4 regions of the Desulfolutivibrio sp. genome follow, and region 4 is predicted to be linked to each of the others. Evidence: predicted binding sites of a transcription regulator. Region 4 holds the regulator's gene; each other region holds the start of a gene.
What was found. Region 4 encodes sigma-54, which starts transcription at its own class of promoters, with help from an activator protein. Its sites were predicted from a motif close to CTGGCACGGNNNNTGCTT; they were not measured.

Region 1 (4,576 bases), on a different contig from region 4:
GTCCGGGCAGGCCTTCCCCTGGCATGAGACATTCCCCGGCAAACGTCGCCCCCCCTCCCGCTATCCGAAACAGACGCAGGCTGGAGGCGGTTTCCAAAAGCGACGCCAGTCGGTCCTCGTAGCAGGCCAGGCAGACCAGGCAGGGGCGGGGTGTGGCTGGCGTTTTTTCATTCATAGTGGGTACATGGCATCGCACGGGTTTCACGAACCATTAGCATTTGCCGTGCCGTTGAAAAAGAGTGCGCTATATCAAAGAGATGAAGAAACCCGGCAGATGGTGTACGGTTGGTAAGGACGAAAAATACGCCATATCGGAACATGGTGGACGAATTTTACGCCCCTGGTCCCAGCTCCAGGATGCGCCGCAGGGTGTCCTTGGTGACGCCAAGCTCCCGGCAGGCCGCCATGCGGCGGCCCTGATGCCGGGCCAGGGCGGCCATGACGGCGGCATGCTTGGCCGCGCGCATGGTGGGCGCTTCGGCCGGGGGGCGGACCTCGGCCCCCAAGGGGCCGGACGGCCGCAGATAGTCCGGCAGATGCTCCAGGCCGATCTGGCCGCCCGGGCACAGGATGAAGGCGTATTCCAGGATGTTTTGCAATTCGCGCACGTTTCCGGGAAAGTCGTGATGTAAAAGCAGGCGCATGACCTCCTGGCTGGCCCCCAGCACGTTTTTGCCCTGCACGGCGTTTTGGCCCGCGATGAAATGGGCGGTCAAAAGGGCGATGTCCTCGGGGCGTTCGCGTAAGGGGGGCAAAACCAGGCGCACCACCCCCAGCCGGTAGAAGAGATCGCGGCGGAAGGTTCCCTCGGCCACCATGGCCTCCAGATCCCGGTTGGTGGCCGCCACCACCCGGGCGTCGGCGGCCTGGGGCGCATCCGAACCCAGGGGCTCGAAGACCTTTTCCTGGAGCACGCGCAACAGCTTGACCTGAAGCGCCAGGGGCATGTCCCCGATCTCATCCAGAAAGATGGTGCCGCCCTTGGCCGAGGCGAAGCGGCCCTTGCGCGCGGTCTTGGCGTCGGTGAAGGCCCCCTTGGCGTGGCCGAAGAGCTCGGATTCGAGAAGCTCGCCCGGAATGGCCCCGCAGTTGACGGCCACAAAAGGCCCGCTCCGGCGTGGGCTTTGGGTATGGATGGCCCGGGCGAAAAGCTCCTTGCCCGTGCCGGATTCGCCAAGGATCAGCACAGTCGATCCGCTGGCCGCGATCTTGGGCAGTATCTCCAGCATCCTGGCCATGCGGCGGCTTTTGGTCACGATGTCGTCCAGGGTGGCGATGCCCTGAAGCTCCTTGCGCATGCGTTGCAGCTCGGAGATGTCCCGAAAGGTCTCCACGCCGCCCACGATGGTTCCGGTGGCGTCGCGCAGCGGCGAGGCGCTGATGCTGATGGGGATTTTCTCCCCGTCGGGGCGCACGATGAAAATGGAGGTGTTGGACAGGGAGTCGCCCGTGGCGATGCATTGTTTCAGGGCGCAGGCCCCGTCGCAGATGCTGGAGTGGAACACGTCCCAGCATTTGCGGCCCACGGCGGCCTCGGGGGCGATGCCGATGATCTCTCCGGCGGCCCGGTTGAAAGAGGTCACGGTCCAGTCCCGGTCCACGGTGAACACGCCGTCGGCCAAGGACTCCATCACGGCCTGGCAGGGGATGTTTTTGGGGAACTGCATGGCGGTCTCGCGCGGGGTTGGGCTGAAAATGCGTCGGGTATGGGGGCCTGACGTGGGCGAAAAATTCGTCCTATTTGATTTGAATCCTACACCGCTTTTTTCAACTTGTCCAAATTCCGGACCATTTTTTCCTGGCATGCGAAATGCTTTTTAAGAGGCGACACAACAACACAAAACACCAAGGAGGCATGATCATGCCAGGATTTAATGGAACCGGACCGCAGGGCAATGGGCCGTTCACCGGCGGAGGTCGCGGCATGTGCGCCCAGACCGGGACAGGAGTGGTGGTCGGCCGCGGCATGGGACAGGGACGCAGATGCGGCATGGGCCGTCGCAGCGTCGGGGGCCAGATGATGGGCCGGGGCATGGGCCAGGGCATGGGCATGGGTCAGGGAATGGGCCAGGGCCAGGGAATGGGCCAGAGCCCGGCCGAGCCCGAGGCCGCCATGGCCCCTCGGGATTACCTGGTGTGGCTTGAGGCCGAGTTGGCCCGCACCCGGGAAAAAATCGGCCAGGAGGGCTGATGGCTACGCCACGCGAAAACGACCCGGCCCCGGGAGGGCTGCCCTCCCGGGCCGGGGACACGGACGGGACGACCCTGAAAATCGCCGTCGCCAGCGGCAAGGGCGGGACGGGAAAAACCACGGTCGCCGTCAATCTGGCCGTGCTTGCGGCCGAGGCGGGGCAGCAGGTGGTCTTTGCCGACTGCGACGTGGAGGAGCCCAACGCCCACGTCTTTTTGTCCACGGTCTGGGAGCGCGAGGAAAAGGCCCTGTTGCCCATCCCCCGGTTTGACCAGGACCGGTGCCTGGGCGAGTCCTGCCGGACGTGCCTGGATCTGTGCCGGTTCAAGGCGCTTATCCGCATGGCCGGGGAGATCATGCTTTTCCCGGAGTTGTGCCATGGCTGCGGCCTGTGCAAGCTGGCCTGTCCGGCCGGGGCCGTGGCCGAGGACGTGCGCGAGCTTGGCGTGGTGCGCCAGGGCGTATCCGGCCACATCCGCATGGCGGGGGGGCTTTCCCGGGTGGGCGAAGCCATGTCCTCGCCGCTGATCAAGGCCGTGAAACAGGCCGTTTGCGATGCGCCGTTTCAGATATGGGACTGTCCGCCGGGCACGGCCTGCCCGGTCATCGCGGCCGTGTCCGGGGCCGATTACGTGATCCTGGTGGCCGAGCCCACGGCCTTTGGGCTGCATGACCTGAATCTGGCCGTGGAACTGGTGCGGGCCCTCGGATTGCCCCACGGCGTGGTCATCAACCGCGACGGCATGGGCGACGACCGGGTGCTGTCCTACCTTGAGCGGGAAGGCATCGAGCTTCTGGGGCGTATCCCCGGCAGCCTGGAGGCCGCCCGGGCCTCGGCCCGGGGCGGGCTTTTGGCGCGGACGTTCCCTGAGATACGGGCCGTATTGGAAACCGTCCTGGCCACGGTCCAGGACCGGACCCGGGCCAGCGCCGGACAAAAGGAAGCGTCATGCGCGAGATAGTGGTGTTAAGCGGCAAGGGCGGCACGGGAAAAACCAGCGTCACGGCGGCCCTGGCCGTGTGCGCGGCGAAAAGCGATCTTCCGGGCGGGCCTCCGGTGCTGGCCGACTGCGACGTGGACGCCGCCGACCTGCATCTGGTCCTGGCCCCCGCCATCCGGGAGCGCCACGAATTCCTGGGCGGGGACAAGGCCGCCATCGACGCCGAATTGTGCCAGTCCTGCGGCCTGTGTCGCGAGGCCTGCCGTTTCGGGGCCATCGACGAGGCTTTCCGGGTGATCGAGGCCTCCTGCGAGGGCTGCGGGGTCTGCGCCTACGTCTGCCCTGCCGGGGCCGCGACCCTTGGCCCCCGCGTATCCGGGGACTGGTTCGTGTCCGAGACCCGGGCCGGGATCATGGTCCATGCGGCGCTTCGCATGGGCGAGGAGAATTCGGGAAAACTGGTGTCCATAGTGAAAAAGGCGGCCCGGGCCGAGGCGGAGAGGCTTGGCCGGGAAATCCTGCTGGTGGACGGTTCCCCGGGCATCGGCTGTCCGGTCATCGCCTCCCTGGGCGGGGCCTCCACGGTGCTCATGGTGGCCGAGCCCACGCTCTCGGCGGTCCATGACATAAAAAGGGTCCACGCCCTGGCCAGGCATTTCGGCATCCCCTGCGCCGCCATCCTCAACAAGGCCGACGTCTGCCCGGAACTGACCCGGGAGCTGGCGTCTTTTTGCGGGGAGTCGGGGATCGCTGTTTTGGGGGAGCTTCCCTTTGATCCGGCCTTTGTCGCGGCCCAACTGGTCGGGCAAAGCGTTGCGGAAAACGCCCCGGAAAGGTACGAAAGGCTTTTTTCGGATATCTGGCGTCGGCTTGCGACATCGTAGGCGTCACCTCCCTTGGAAAAGAAGACCTCCAGGGGGGCTCGTAATCCGGATGTTGGGATTTCGAGGACGCGGCATACGCCATGCGCCGGGCCGACGGGGAGCCCTTCATGCCTCAGGACGGCGACGATGCGTTGTCACGGGAAAACCTGGCCCGGGTGCTCGACGATATGGGCCTGGGCGTCTTCACCGTGGACGAGGACTGGAACATCCGTCTTTTCAACCGGGAGGCCGAGCGCATCACCGGCTATACCCGGGACGAGGTGTTGGGGAAAAAGTGCCACGAGGTCTTTTATACCCAAAACTGCCACGAACGCTGCCAACTGCGGCAGGCCATCCAGACCGGCCGCAAGATCGGCAAGACCCGGCTGGACATCAGGGACAAATCCGGCCGCCGTCTGGCCGTGGAGGTCTCGGCCGCGCCCCTGACCGACGCTGCGGGCGCGGTGGTGGGCGGGGTGGAGACGTTTTTGGACGTGTCCGGGACGAACGCCCTGCCCCCGGCCGCCGCCCGGTCCCATGGCCTGGACGAGTTCGTGGGCGCAGACGACGCCATCCTGCGC
Region 2 (4,576 bases), on a different contig from region 4:
GGCGGCGTCCTTTCGGGCTGGCGGGGAGGCCCCGGTTTTGCGCAAAGCCGAGACCTTGCGCCGCCGCCCGGGAGGACAGGAAAACCCGGGGGGACTGGCGTCCACCCCGGGTTTTTGCTCTGGCGGGATGTTGTACGGTTATCCGAAGACGGCGGCCCCGGTCTCTCCGGTGCGGATGCGGCGGGCGTCGGCGATGTCCAGGACGAAGATCATGCCGTCTCCTTCCTTGCCCGTCTGGGCCCCGGCGCTGATGGCGTCCATGGTTTCGGCGACCTTCTCGTCCTTGACCGCGACTTCCATGCGCACCTTTTTGAGCAGGTTCACCTCGATCATGACCCCGCGGTAGGTCTCGGTGTAGCCCTTCTGACGTCCGGACCCGGCGATGTTGGTGGCGGACATGCTGTGGACGTTTATGGCGTAGAGGGCCTGCTTGACGGCATTGAGCTGTTCAGGCCTGAAGTAGGCGATAATCAGTTTCATGGTAGCCCCCTTATTCGGTGATGAAGATCTGGAAGCCGCTGTAGGCTTCGCTGCCGTGCTCGGTCAGATCCAGACCCTTGAGCTCTTCCTCGGCCGTCACGCGGATGCCCACGGTGATTTTCAGCAGGGCGAAAAGCACCAGACCGCTGCCGAAGGCCCACACGAAGACCGCGCCCACGCCGATGATCTGGGTGATGAGCTGGCTGATGCCGCCGCCGTAGAAGAGCCCTGCCGTGCCGCCGAAGTCCGGGCTGGCGAACAGGCCCACGCACAGGGTGCCGAAGGCGCCGCACACGCCATGGACCGAGATGGCGCCCACGGGATCGTCGATTTTGAGCACCTTGTCCAGAAACTCGATGGACAGGACAACCAGGATGCCTGCGCCGAAACCGATGATCAGCGAGGCCATGGGGGAGACGTTGGCGCAACCGGCGGTGATGGCCACCAGGCCGGCCAGGACGCCGTTTAGGCTCATGGACACGTCAGGCTTGCCGTAGCGCAGCCAGGCCGTGGTCATGGCGGACAGGGCGGCCATGGCGGCGGCCAGGTTGGTGGTCACGGCGATAAGGCCGATGGCGCCGGTGGCGGCGGTGGTGGAGCCGGGGTTGAACCCGAACCAGCCGAACCACAGGATGAACACGCCCAGGGCCACCAGGGGCAGGTTGTGGCCGGGAATGGCCCGGGCCACGCCGTCCTTGGTGTACTTGCCGATGCGCGGTCCAAGAACCAGCGCCCCGGCCATGGCGACCCAGCCGCCCACGGAGTGGACCACGGTGGACCCGGCGAAGTCGATCATGGGCGCGTCAAGCTTGGACAGCCAGCCGCCGCCCCATATCCAGTGGCCGGAGATGGGATAGACCACGGCGGTGACCAGGAAGCTCAAAAAGAGGTAGGACACGAACTTGGTGCGCTCGGCGATGGCCCCGGACACGATGGTCACGGCCGTGGCTGCGAACACGCACTGGAAGAACCAGAAGGTGTACTTCCACAGGCCGTCGGCGTCGGCCGTATTGGCCTCGGACAGGCCGAAGTTGGAAAAGCCGATGAAGCCGCCGATGTCGTCGCCGAACATCAGCGCGAAGCCGACCAGGAAAAAGGCCACGCTTCCAGCCGAGAAGTCGAACATGTTCTTCATCAGGATGTTGCCGGCGTTTTTGGCCCGGGTCAGACCCGTCTCGACCATGGCGAAACCGGCCTGCATGAACATGACCAGGATGGCGGCAATGAGCGTCCACATGACGTTGCCGTTTTGCTGGGACAAAAATTCAGGCGCCGAATCCTGGGCGAAACCAGCGCTGGGGAGAACCAGCGCGACCAGCGCCGACAGACCCACGACCGTCAACGCCTTTGTGGAGAGTGTCCATCTCCGTTTCATAAACCCTACCTCCTCGAAAAATTGTTTTCCCGCTCAACCGGGCCACCACACGCCGCTCCCCGAAGGGCGCGCGCCGCATACGCGCGGGCATTCAAACAGTCCATTAAAAGCAAGAATGAAGCCAAGCTGTAACAACTTGTAATAATAAGATAATTATTTAGCATGACGACGTTTCCTACAATAACGTAGCCAGTGTGGCTTTTCGTCCTACATTTTTGTTTGAAAGGGCTCCGCCTGCGGGCAACCGCGCCATGCGCCAGGGGAAACGCCGCGCCCCCGAGGCTGGGAAGGGCACGGGCCGGGCGAATGTCCGCGCCGCACGATCCGAGGCGGCAAACGGCTGCCCAGCCAAAAGAGGCGACACGACCGCCGCTCATTCGGAAAACGGCGTATCCCGCCACAGGTCAGCAGCGCGTAGCCGCCCGGGGCGGGCGCTGCGTCCTTGCCGCCGCCGAGGGGGCGGGCGAAAAGAAAAAGGCCGTCCCCCGGAGGGGACGGCCTGGCAATGTCGGATCAGGTTCATGCGGACTACAAAATGGGCAGGTAGCGCTCGATTTCCCATTCGGTGATCTGCATGCGGTAGGCGTCCCACTCGGCCTTCTTGTTGTCGAGCAGGGCATTGAACAGGTGGTCGCCCAGGACTTCGCGCATCAGGGCGCTTTTTTCCAGATGGTCGATGGCCTCGCGCAGGCTGCCGGGCAGGGAGGAAATACCCTTGGAGGCCATCTCGGCCTCGCTCATCTTGAAGATGTTCTCTTCGATGGGGGAGGCCAGTTCGTATCCGTCCGCGATGCCCTTAAGCCCCGCGCCGAGCATGGCCGCGAAGCACAGGTACAGGTTGCAGGCGGGATCGGGGCTGCGCAGTTCGATGCGGGTGGCGGCTTCCTTGCCGGGCTTGTACATGGGCACCCGGATAAGCGCCGAACGGTTGCGGCGGGCCCAGGCGATGTACACCGGGGCTTCGTAACCGGGCACCAGGCGCTTGTAGGAGTTGACCCACTGGTTGTTGATCAGGTTGAACTCGGGGGCGTGCTTGAGAAGCCCGGCGATGTAGCTCTTGGCCTCCTTGCTCAGGTGGTACTGGTCGGCGCCGTCGAAGAAGGCGTTTTTGGAGCCCTTGAACAGGGACTGGTGCACGTGCATGCCCGAGCCGTTCTCGCCGAACAGGGGCTTGGGCATAAACGAGGCGTAGCAGCCGTGCTTGCGGGCAATTTCCTTGCACACCACGCGGTAGGTGATGGCCATGTCGGCCATGCATACGGCCTCGTTGTAGCGCAGGTCGATCTCGTGCTGGCTGGGGGCCACTTCGTGGTGGCTGTATTCCACGGCGATGCCCATGCTCTCCAGGGCGAAAATGATGTCGCGGCGGACGTCATTGGCCATGTCGCGGGGCGGGGCGTCGAAGTAGCCGCCGAGGTCCAGGATCTTGGGCTCGTTGGCGTTGGCGAACAGGAAAAATTCCAGTTCCGGGCCGACATAGTAGGTGTACCCCAGGTCGGCGGCCTTTTTGGCCATCTTTTTCAGGATATAGCGGGAATCGGCCACGAACGGGGTGCCGTCGGGAAGCCGGATGTCGCAGAACAGGCGGGCGACGGGACGGTCGGACGGACGCCAGGCCACCAACTGGAAGGTGGTGGGGTCGGGGAAGGCGACCATGTCGCTTTCCTGAATCTTGGTGAACCCGGTGATGGACGAACCGTCGAAGCCCATGCCTTCTTCGAAGGCGACTTCCAGTTCGCGCGGGGTCACCTGGAAGCTTTTGAGCACGCCCAGGATGTCGATGAACCAGAACTGCACGAACGAAACATTGTAGTCCTTGACTGCCTTGAGCACGTCATCAGCGTTTTTGCAATTAAATACCGCCATATTCTTCTTCCTCCGTCAATGTGTGGTTTGGTCCGGACTGGAAAACCGGACGATGTGCGCGTGGGGGTTCTTAAAAACTTTCTTTTTGCGAAGCAAGGGAATAAAATGGTAAAATTTGACAATATTGTGACAAATATTTCGAGATATGTTTCTAACAACATGCATTTCAACGATTTTCCGTTGCCCTGTTTTCTTTTTCCCGTCTTTTGACGCAGTCTGTCCCGGTTTGCGCCGATGTCCCGCCAGGCTCATGGGGGCGGTCCGAGTCGGCCAAGGCTATTCCTTGTTGCGCAACACGTCGAGGATCTGCACGGACCCGGCCTGCCAGGCGGGGTAGGCCCCGGCGGCCAGGCCCAGGATGGCCGATCCGGCCAAGGCCTGGAGGATGAGCCAGGGATCGAAGACATAGGGGAAGTCGCCGAAGCGGTAGACCACCAGCAAAAGGGCCAGGGCGGCCAGGACGCCGCCCGCGCCGCCAACGCAGGACATGGCCCCGGATTCGATGAGAAACTGGCGCACGATATCCATGCGGCGCGCGCCCACGGCCCGGCGGATGCCGATTTCCATGCGCCGCGAGCGCACCAAAAGGACCATGATGGACAGGATGCCCAGCCCGCCCACGGCGAACGACAGGCTGGAGCTGATGATGCCCAGGGTCTGCACCAGATCCAGGGCCTGCTGCTTGAGGCGCATGGTGTCCTTGGCCGTGAGCACGGAGAAGTCATCGGGCCTGGGGGTTCCCGGCCCCACGCCGTGCTGCCGCCGCAGGATGGATTCGGAGGCGGCCTTGGCGGCCTCGAAGTCCGCGCCGTCGGCCAGTTGGATGTAGACGCCGGAGATGTACCACCGGTTGGC
Region 3 (4,576 bases), on a different contig from region 4:
CGGTACTGGACCAAAACGTCCATCAGTCCGGGGTCTGCGGAACACGCCGACACGTCGTTTATGATCGCCGCCCCGGCGTCGAGGCAGGCGGCGGCGCAGGCGGCCCGGGTGGTGTCCACGGACACCAGGGGCCGGGCGGCCGGGGGCGGCAGGATGGCCGCGTTCCAGGCCGGGCTGACGGCAAAGGACGGGTCCGCGACGGCCCGGACCAGTTCGCGGACCACCGGAACCACCCGGGCCAGTTCCACCGCCTCGGGAACGGGATCGCTCCCGGGCCGGGTGGACTCGCCGCCCACGTCCACCATGTCCGCGCCGTCCCGGGCCAACTGCACGCCGTGGGCCAGGGCGGCCTCGCCGGTGTCGTGGGCCCCGCCGTCGAAGAAGGAGTCCGGGGTGACGTTTACGATGCCCGCCACCAAAAACGGGTCAGGCGCAAGGGCGCGCCCCTGCGGGCCGCCCACGCGCCACACGGGGCCTGGGCCAAAGCGTGAGACGGCGGCCGATGTGTCGGCCGCCGCCGTTTCAGGGCTGCTCTGGGCGGGAGCCCCGGGATGCCTGGAGGCCGGGCCGGACGGGCCAGCGGCCATCATGGCAAAGCCAGGGGCGGCCTCACGAGGGATCGCGGGGTTTTGCAGCATCGTCCCCGGCGCCGCCTGTGGCCTCGTCCCCCGGTTCCAGGGAGAATTCCTCCGTCTCGGAACCGGCATTGGCAGCGGCAGCGGCCGCGGCCTGGGGCGCATCGGCGCTCGAAGCGGGCTTCCCGGGCTGACCGGCGGCCGAACCGGACTGGCCGTTTTTGGGGGCCGGATTGTCCTGGGGCGGCAGGGGTTCGCCGCGCATGAGCAGGTCGATGTCCGCCCCGGAGATGGTCTCGCGTTCGAGCAGGGCCGCCGCGATGGCGTGCAGCATATCCTGGTTTTCCGTCAAGATGGTCTGGGCGCGATTGTAGGCGTCCTCCACGATCTTTCTGACCTCGGCGTCGATGCGCCGGGAGGTCTCGTCGCTGAAGTTTTTGTGATGCACCAAGTCCTTGCCCAAAAAGATCTCGTCGTCGCGTTCGCCGTAGGACAGGGGCCCGAGCTCCTTGCTCATGCCCCACTTGCACACCATCTTGCGGGCCATGTTGGTGGCCCGTTCGATGTCGTTGCCGGCCCCGGTGGTGAGCTGGTTGAGCACCAGCTCCTCGGCCACCCGGCCGCCCATGAGCACGCACAGGGTCTTGTCCAGGTGATCCTTGGAATAATTGTGGCGGTCGTCCGTGGGCAATTGCATGGTGACGCCCAGGGCCATGCCGCGCGGGATGATGGACACCTTGTGGATGGGGTCGGTTCCGGGCAGCACCCGGGCCACCAGGGCGTGGCCGGCCTCGTGATAGGCCGTGGTCCGTTTCTCCTCGTCGGAGAGGATGAGGCTTCTACGCTCCTTGCCCATGAGCACCTTGTCCTTGGCGTGCTCGAAATCCTCCATGGCCACGTGGTCCTTGCCCACCTTGGCGGCCTGAAGCGCGGCCTCGTTGACCAGGTTCTCCAGGTCCGCGCCGGAAAAGCCCGGCGTCCCCCGGGCCAGGACCTCCAGATCCACGCCGGAATTGAGCGGGGTCTTGCGGGTGTGGACCTCAAGGATGCGCTTTCTGCCGCGCACGTCCGGGGTGGGCACCACCACCTGGCGGTCGAAACGTCCCGGGCGCAACAGGGCCGGGTCCAGGACGTCCGGGCGGTTGGTGGCGGCGATGAGGATGACCCCCTCGTTGGACTCGAAGCCGTCCATCTCCACCAAAAGCTGGTTCAAGGTCTGTTCGCGCTCGTCGTGCCCGCCGCCCAGGCCTGCCCCGCGCTGGCGGCCCACGGCGTCGATTTCATCGATGAAGATAAGACAGGGGGCGCTTTTTTTGCCCTGCAGGAACAGGTCGCGCACCCGGGCCGCGCCCACGCCCACAAACATCTCCACAAAGTCGGAACCGGAAATGGAGAAAAACGGCACCCCGGCCTCACCGGCCACGGCCCGGGCCAGAAGCGTCTTGCCCGTGCCCGGAGAGCCCACCAGGAGCACGCCCTTGGGGATGCGCCCGCCCAGGCGGGTGAACCGTTTGGGATCGGACAGAAACTGCACCACCTCGGACAACTCTTCCTTGGCCTCGTCCACCCCGGCCACGTCGTCGAAGGTGATCTTGGTCGACTCCTGGGAGATCATCCGGGCCCGGGAACGCCCAAAGGACATGGCCCTCCCGCTGCCGTTTTGCATCTGTCGCATGAAAAAGATCCACACCCCGACCAGAAGCAGCATGGGGAACCAGGAAATGAGCAGCGTCATGTACCAGGGCGATTCCTCATCGGGTTCGGCCATGACCTGCACCTTGTTCTGCATGAGCATGCCCACCATGCCCGGATCCTCGGGGGTGTAGGTCATGAACTTGCTGCCGTCGGAGGTCACGCCGCTGATCTTGCGGCCCTGAATCTTTACAGAAACCACCTCACCGGCCGTCACCTTCTGAACGAACTCGGAATAGGAGAACTTGGCGCTGGGCGACTGGGGCTGGTTGAAAAGATTGAACAGGACGACCATGACCAGGGAGATGGCCGCCCAAAGCATGATGTTTTTCGCGAAACTATTCAAACCGTGATCCTCCAGGGGATTTCATGATCCGGGGTTGGGTGCGGAATACGGATGCCGCGTAGAGCATTTTTCAGCGTATCATGGGCTGGACGGGTCTGTCCACGCGCAAAAACCAGGCCCTGGCCCCCTGTCCGCCGTCGCGACACCAGGGCATCGTACGGGAAATAACTCCGCAACGCCGGTTCGGCAACCGCCTTCCTCGGTTTTTTCGCAGAAAGGGGCGCATTCCTACCCCGCCACGCCCTCCAAAGACCTGCTTTCCGTGTCGACCCCACTCCGCACCGGGCATAAATCCTACATTTTTGTCGGCACAAGCCCTACAGAATTGTAGCCGCTCCCTGGCCTCAGGCCTGTCGGAACCTGGCCCAAACTTCGATCAACATCCTGTTATTTAAACATTTCACAAAAAAAACCGGCATTGGCACGCCTCTTGCCCCTAAAGCGCATCACTCACACCGCGACGGGAGGTACTCCAATGCGCAAGATAGCGATTTACGGAAAGGGCGGCATCGGCAAATCCACCACCACACAGAACACGGTGGCCGGACTGGCCGAGATGGGCAAAAAGATCATGGTTGTGGGTTGCGACCCCAAGGCCGACTCCACCCGCCTGCTCCTGCACGGGTTGGCCCAAAAGTCGGTCCTCGACTCCCTTCGCGAGGAAGGCGAGGACGTGGAGCTCGACGACATCCTCAAGGAAGGCTTCGGCGGCATCATGTGCACCGAATCCGGCGGTCCCGAGCCCGGCGTCGGCTGTGCGGGCCGGGGCATCATCACCTCCATCAACATGCTCGAACAACTCGGGGCCTACGAAGCGGACAAAAAGCTCGATTACGCCTTCTACGACGTCCTGGGCGACGTGGTGTGCGGTGGTTTCGCCATGCCCATCCGCGACGGCAAGGCCGAGGAAATCTACATCGTCTGTTCCGGCGAGATGATGGCCATGTACGCCGCCAACAACATCTGCAAGGGTATCGTGAAATACGCCGACACCGGCGGCGTGCGCCTGGGCGGCATCATCTGCAACAGCCGCAAGGTGGACAACGAGAAAGAGATGATCGAGGAGCTGTGCCGCCAGCTGGGCACCCAGATGATCCACTTTATGCCCCGCGACAACATGGTGCAGAAGGCCGAGATCCATCGCAAGACGGTCATCGACTACGATCCGACCCATCCCCAGGCCGACGAATACCGGGCCCTGGCCAAAAAGATCGACCAGAACGAGATGTTCGTCATCCCCAAACCCCTGGAAATCAACAAGCTGGAAAAGATGCTCATCGATTTCGGCATCGCCAACTAGGGACGCCTGATTCCAGACAGCGGCGTTATTTGAAATCGCGGATTGACCTCCCTCGTGATCGTGGCGGGGGGCGCGGCGAGAGGCCCGCTCCCCGCGACAGCCCACCAGGGGAGACGCCCCTTTGTTGCCGACTGCGGCGCAGGGGCGAAAAGCGCGGCGGGAATTTCGACCACATTTATGATGGAAACGAAGATGGCCGGAGCTTTTTTTCGGCCCCGCGCGACCAGGCTTGCGGCAAAATTCACAAAATGCCGCGCGGGACACGGCCCCCACAGGGCCGCAACGGAAACCGACAAGGAGACATCACATGCTGACCATGGTGAGAGCCATCGTGCGCCCCGAGAAAATCGACGACGTCCTTTCCGCCCTCATGGACGCCGGATTCCCGGCCGTGACCAAGTTCAACGTGGCCGGGCGCGGCAAGCAGCGCGGCATAAAGATCGGGGAGATCCACTACGACGAGATCCCCAAAGTCATGCTCATCTGCGTGGTGAAGGACGACGACAAGGACTACGTGATCAAGACCATCATGGAGAGCGCCCGCACCGGCAAGCAGGGCTCCTTCGGCGACGGCAAGATCTTCGTCAGCCCCGTGGAGGAGATGTACACCATATCTTCCGGCACGAAGGAATCCTAAGGAGACGGTCATGAAGGAAGTCATGG
Region 4 (4,576 bases):
CGCCGATGGGGGCCACCAGTTCGGCCAACACGTCGGATTTGTGTACGGACCGCATATCGTCCAGGACGAATTCGGGCCGCAGATACTCCTCAAGCTTCATTTTTTCGCGTTACTCCCCGAAGACCTCCCCGCCAATGCGGTCATGGCCCGGACGTTTTTTTTCGGCGTCAGTTGCCGGTGCCAGGGTCGATGAGCCCGAAATCGCCCTTCTTGTGGCGGTAGATGACGTTTATCCGCTCGGTCTCGGAATTGAGGAACACCAAAAACTCGTACCCCAGGGTGTCCAACTGCATGGCCGCTTCATCCACGGACATGGGCTTGGGCTGGTAATGCTCGGACTCGATGATGGTCCGCTCCCGGGGGCCCGACGCGGAATCGGTGAAGCTGATGACGTCGGATCGCACGGATTCGGCGCGCTTGCGACGGTCCTTCTGCTTTTCGCGCATCTTGCGCACCTGGGCCTCGAGCTTGTCCAGGATGAGGTCGATGGTGGAATACATGTCCTCGGACTCTTCGTGAGCCGAGATGTGCAACAGGTCTGCGGTGAAAACGATGTCCGCCATCTGCCGGGTTTTCTCCACGCTCAGATTCACCTGGAGCTCGGAGGAATCGGTGTTGGTCATGTATTTCGTCAGTTTGTCAAAACGCTTGCGGGCGTAATCGCGAAGATGATCCGATGGTTCGAAATTCTTGAAGTTGAACGTGATGTTCATGGGGCGCCTCCTGTATGTTCGGCCGTGACGGATCACGGCGTGACGGGCGAATCAAAACATTTCCTTGCGCTTGGATGACGAGGCGATGTCCATGGCCGTGCGGTACTTGGCCACGGTGCGGCGGGCGATGTTGATCTGCAACCGCTCCTTGAGGATGTCCGCGATGGCCTCGTCGCTGATGGGTTTTTTCGGGTCTTCGGCGGCGATAAGCTGCCGGATGGTGGCCTTCACCGATTCCGAACCCACGGTGCTGCCGTCGTCAAGCTCCAGGGAACTGTTGAAAAAGAACTTGAGTTCGAAGATGCCGTGGGGCGTGGCCGTATACTTGTTGGACGTGATGCGGCTCACGGTGGATTCGTGCATGCTGATGTCTTCCGCCACATCTTTGAGGATGAGCGGACGCAACTTGTTCACGCCATCTTCAAAAAATCCCCGCTGAAATTTTACTATGCTCTCAAGAACCTTGTAAAGGGTGCGCTGGCGTTGATAAAGGCTCTTCATGAGCCACTCCGCCGACCGCTTCTTGTCCTGGATGTAGTCCCGATCCTTGTCGCCTTTGGGAATGACGTCTTCGAGATACATGGAATTGAGCTGGAGACGCGGCATCCCGTCCTCGTTGAGCAGGATGATGAAATCGTCGCCATATTTGTAGATGTAGGCGTCGGGGCTGACGAAGATGGGCTCGCTTGAGCCGAAGCTTGCCCCCGGCAGGGGATCGAGGCTCTGAATGGTGTCCAGATAGACCTTGAGCTGCTCCATGGTGATCTTGAACTTCTTCACCAGGGGCTTGTAGCGGCGGGCCTCCAGGTCTTCCAGATGCTCCGAGACGATCTCGACAAGGATGGGATCGGTCAGGCCCAGAACCTCCATCTGCACCAACAGGCATTCGCGGGGGCTCCGGGCGGCCACCCCCACGGGGTCCAACCGCTGCACCTTGTACAGCGCGGCCTCCACCTCTTCCGGCGTGGTCCCGGTCATGTGGGCCAGTTCCTCGGCCGTGGCCGACAGATATCCCGAAGAATCCAGGCTGCCGCAGATGGCCTCGCCGATGGCCAGTTCTTTTTGCGTGAAGTGCGACAGGCGCATCTGCCAGTCCAGATGGCCTTCCAGGGAGGGCTTGGAGGACAGGCGGGCGTCGAAGGCCATGCCGTCCTCGGGAATTTCCGTCTCGCGGAGGTGGGACTGGACCGGCGTGCTGGCGAAATCGCCCAGGTAGTCGTCCCATTCGGCGTTTTTGATCAGCTCCTTTTCGATGGCCGTATCTTCGCCGCCGGGCTTGGGGGCGTGATCGTCTTCGGCCATCTGCCGGTCGCCCTTCTCCTCCTCCAGAACTTCTTCAAGGAGAGGGTTTTCCATCAATTCCTGCTGGATGCTCTCCATGAGCTCCAGCCTGGACAGTTGCAGAAGCTTGATGGCCTGCTGCAGTTGGGGAGTCATCACCAACTGCTGCGAAAGTTTGAGTTGTTGCCGCAGTTCCAGCGCCATGGAATCTCGTTTGTACCTTGTGCTCTCGATTGAAGATCATGCGGGCGAGACAGCATCCGCCCGCGTCACGCCTACGGCCTGGGCCGCCTGCGTAGTGCGATTTATGACACAGACGCCGCGCCCTGGCAACTCGCAGACCCCGGGGCTATCGCTCCCATTTTCGCCACAGCCCCTGGAGTTTTCCCTGGGCCGAAAGCAGAAAACGGATGGCCTCGCGCACGGCCCCCTGTCCTCCCGGACGCCGGGATATCCACAGGGCCATGCCCAGAATTTCGGGCTGGGCGTCGGCCACGGCCATGGGCAGCCCCACCCGGGCCATGACCGGGGCATCCACCCAGTCGTCGCCCAGAAAGGCCGCCTGTTCAAAGGCCAGGCCCCTGCGGGCCAGAATGTCCTCCAGGATCGGCAGCTTGCGCAGATGGCCGCCGTGGTATTCGGCAATCCCCAACTCCCTGGCCCTGGCGGCGGCCGCCCCCTGGTCCAGGCCGCTGACCATGGCCACTTCGATGCCCGCCTCCTGGGCCAGCTTGATGCCCAGGCCGTCATGGACGTGGAAGCGTTTGCGGATGGCCCCGGCGGCGTCATACACAAGTCCGCCATCGGTCATGACCCCGTCCACATCCAGAACCAGAAGCGCGATCCGGCGCGCCCGGGACATCAGGTCCATGGCCTGGCTCCACCGCATGACGTCCCGGGCCGGGATGCACGACGGATCATGCCTTGGCCGCCGGACACGGAGGGCACTTTTCGGACGTGGAAGCGCCGTGGCCTGCCTCGCGCCGGGCCACGGCGGCCTTGATGAATTCCCGGAACAGGGGATGGGGGCGCATGGGGTTGCTTCTGAATTCCGGATGGAACTGGCAGCCCAGAAACCAGGGATGGTCTTTCAGCTCAACGATCTCCACCAGTTCGCCGTCCGGGGACAGGCCGCTAAACGACAGGCCGACCTCCTCGAACTGGTTGGCGTAGACCTTGTTGAATTCGTAGCGGTGCCGGTGGCGTTCGGAGATTTCAAGCTCCCCATAGGCCGCATAGGCCTTGGTGGCGGGCTTGACCGCACAGGGATAGGCCCCCAGGCGCATGGTGCCGCCCATATCGCCGTCAGCCTCGCGGCGCTCGATCTTCTTGGTGCGGAAATCGAACCATTCCTTCATGAGATAGATGACCGGATGGGCCGTGGTCACATCGAATTCCTCGGAATTGGCCCCTTCCAGGCCAAGCACGTGGCGGGCGAATTCGATGACCGCGCACTGCATGCCCAGGCAGATGCCGAAGAAGGGAACGCCCTTGGTGCGAGCATATTCGATGGCCGCGATCTTGCCTTCGATGCCCCGGGAGCCGAAGCCGCCCGGAACCAGGATGCCGTCCACCCCGGCCAGCTTTTCGGCCACGTTGTGGGGCGTGACGGTCTCGGAATTGACATAGACCAGTTCCACGGCTGCGTCATTGGCCACGCCGCCGTGCATCAAGGCCTCATGCAGGCTCTTGTAGGCCTCCTTGAGGTCCACGTACTTGCCCACGATGCCGATGGTGACGGTTTTTTGCGGATTGGACATGCGGCAGATGAGGTCGCGCCAGGAATTGAGCTCGGCGTTTTTGGCCGGAAGCCGCAAGAGGATGGCGATTTTTTGGTCCACACCCTCGGAATAGAGGTTCAGCGGCACCTCGTAGATGTTTTTCACGTCCACGGCGCAGAACACGGCGTCGGCGTCCACGTTGCAAAAAAGGGCGATCTTGTCCTTGATGTCGCGGTTGAGGTCCACCTCGCTGCGGCAGATGATGATGTCGGGCTGGATGCCGAGGCTGCGCAGTTCCTTGACGCTGTGCTGGGTGGGCTTGGTCTTGAGCTCCCCGGCCGCGCGCATGTACGGCACCAGCGTCAGGTGGATGTACAGGACGTTTTCCTTGCCAAGGTCCGAGCGCATTTGGCGGATGGCCTCCAGGAACGGCTGGCCCTCGATGTCGCCCACGGTGCCGCCGATCTCGATGATGGCCACGTCCTCGTCTGTGGCCACGCCCAGGATGGCCCGCTTGATCTCGTCGGTGATGTGCGGAATGACCTGGACCGTACCGCCCAGGTAGTCGCCCCGCCGCTCCTTGCTGATGACCGAGTGGTAGATGCGCCCCGAAGTGAAGTTGTTGTTCTGGCTTAAGGACACGCCCAGATAGCGTTCGTAGTGGCCGAGATCCAGGTCGGTTTCCGCCCCGTCGTCGGTGACGTAGACCTCGCCGTGCTGGAAGGGGTTCATGGTTCCCGGGTCCACGTTGATGTAGGGATCGAGTTTTTGAATGGTTACCTTAAGCCCCCTGGCGATCAGCAGCGCCCCGATGGAGGAGGCGGCCAATCCCTTGCCCAACGAGGACAAGACGCCCCCGGT

Region 1: a site for sigma-54 is predicted at 1,799-1,816, ahead of V3572_RS05720 (DUF5320 domain-containing protein). Genes of this name have one in related genera too.
Region 2: a site for sigma-54 is predicted at 1,963-1,980, ahead of V3572_RS14790 (ammonium transporter). Genes of this name have one in related genera too.
Region 3: a site for sigma-54 is predicted at 3,032-3,049, ahead of nifH (nitrogenase iron protein). Genes of this name have one in related genera too.

What each region holds. Positions count from the first base shown of each region.
Region 1 covers NZ_JAZHDB010000077.1:5,376-9,951, reverse strand. Annotated here, with positions in the region: gene V3572_RS05730 (hypothetical protein) at 1-175, opposite strand, end outside; gene V3572_RS05725 (sigma-54 interaction domain-containing protein) at 333-1,667, opposite strand; gene V3572_RS05720 (DUF5320 domain-containing protein) at 1,862-2,191, shown strand; gene V3572_RS05715 (ATP-binding protein) at 2,191-3,153, shown strand; gene V3572_RS05710 (ATP-binding protein) at 3,141-4,016, shown strand; gene V3572_RS05705 (sigma-54 interaction domain-containing protein) at 4,124-4,576, shown strand, end outside.
Region 2 covers NZ_JAZHDB010000204.1:3,411-7,986, forward strand. Annotated here, with positions in the region: gene V3572_RS14785 (P-II family nitrogen regulator) at 139-480, opposite strand; gene V3572_RS14790 (ammonium transporter) at 491-1,855, opposite strand; gene V3572_RS14795 (glutamine synthetase family protein) at 2,384-3,721, opposite strand; gene V3572_RS14800 (ABC transporter permease) at 3,998-4,576, opposite strand, start outside.
Region 3 covers NZ_JAZHDB010000088.1:5,150-9,725, reverse strand. Annotated here, with positions in the region: gene folP (dihydropteroate synthase) at 1-590, opposite strand, end outside; gene ftsH (ATP-dependent zinc metalloprotease FtsH) at 610-2,613, opposite strand; gene nifH (nitrogenase iron protein) at 3,089-3,913, shown strand; gene V3572_RS06820 (P-II family nitrogen regulator) at 4,221-4,550, shown strand; gene V3572_RS06815 (P-II family nitrogen regulator) at 4,561-4,576, shown strand, end outside.
Region 4 covers NZ_JAZHDB010000066.1:64,956-69,531, reverse strand. Annotated here, with positions in the region: gene V3572_RS05135 (PTS sugar transporter subunit IIA) at 1-100, opposite strand, end outside; gene hpf (ribosome hibernation-promoting factor, HPF/YfiA family) at 168-713, opposite strand; gene rpoN (RNA polymerase factor sigma-54) at 765-2,198, opposite strand; gene V3572_RS05120 (KdsC family phosphatase) at 2,344-2,865, opposite strand; gene V3572_RS05115 (CTP synthase) at 2,912-4,576, opposite strand, start outside.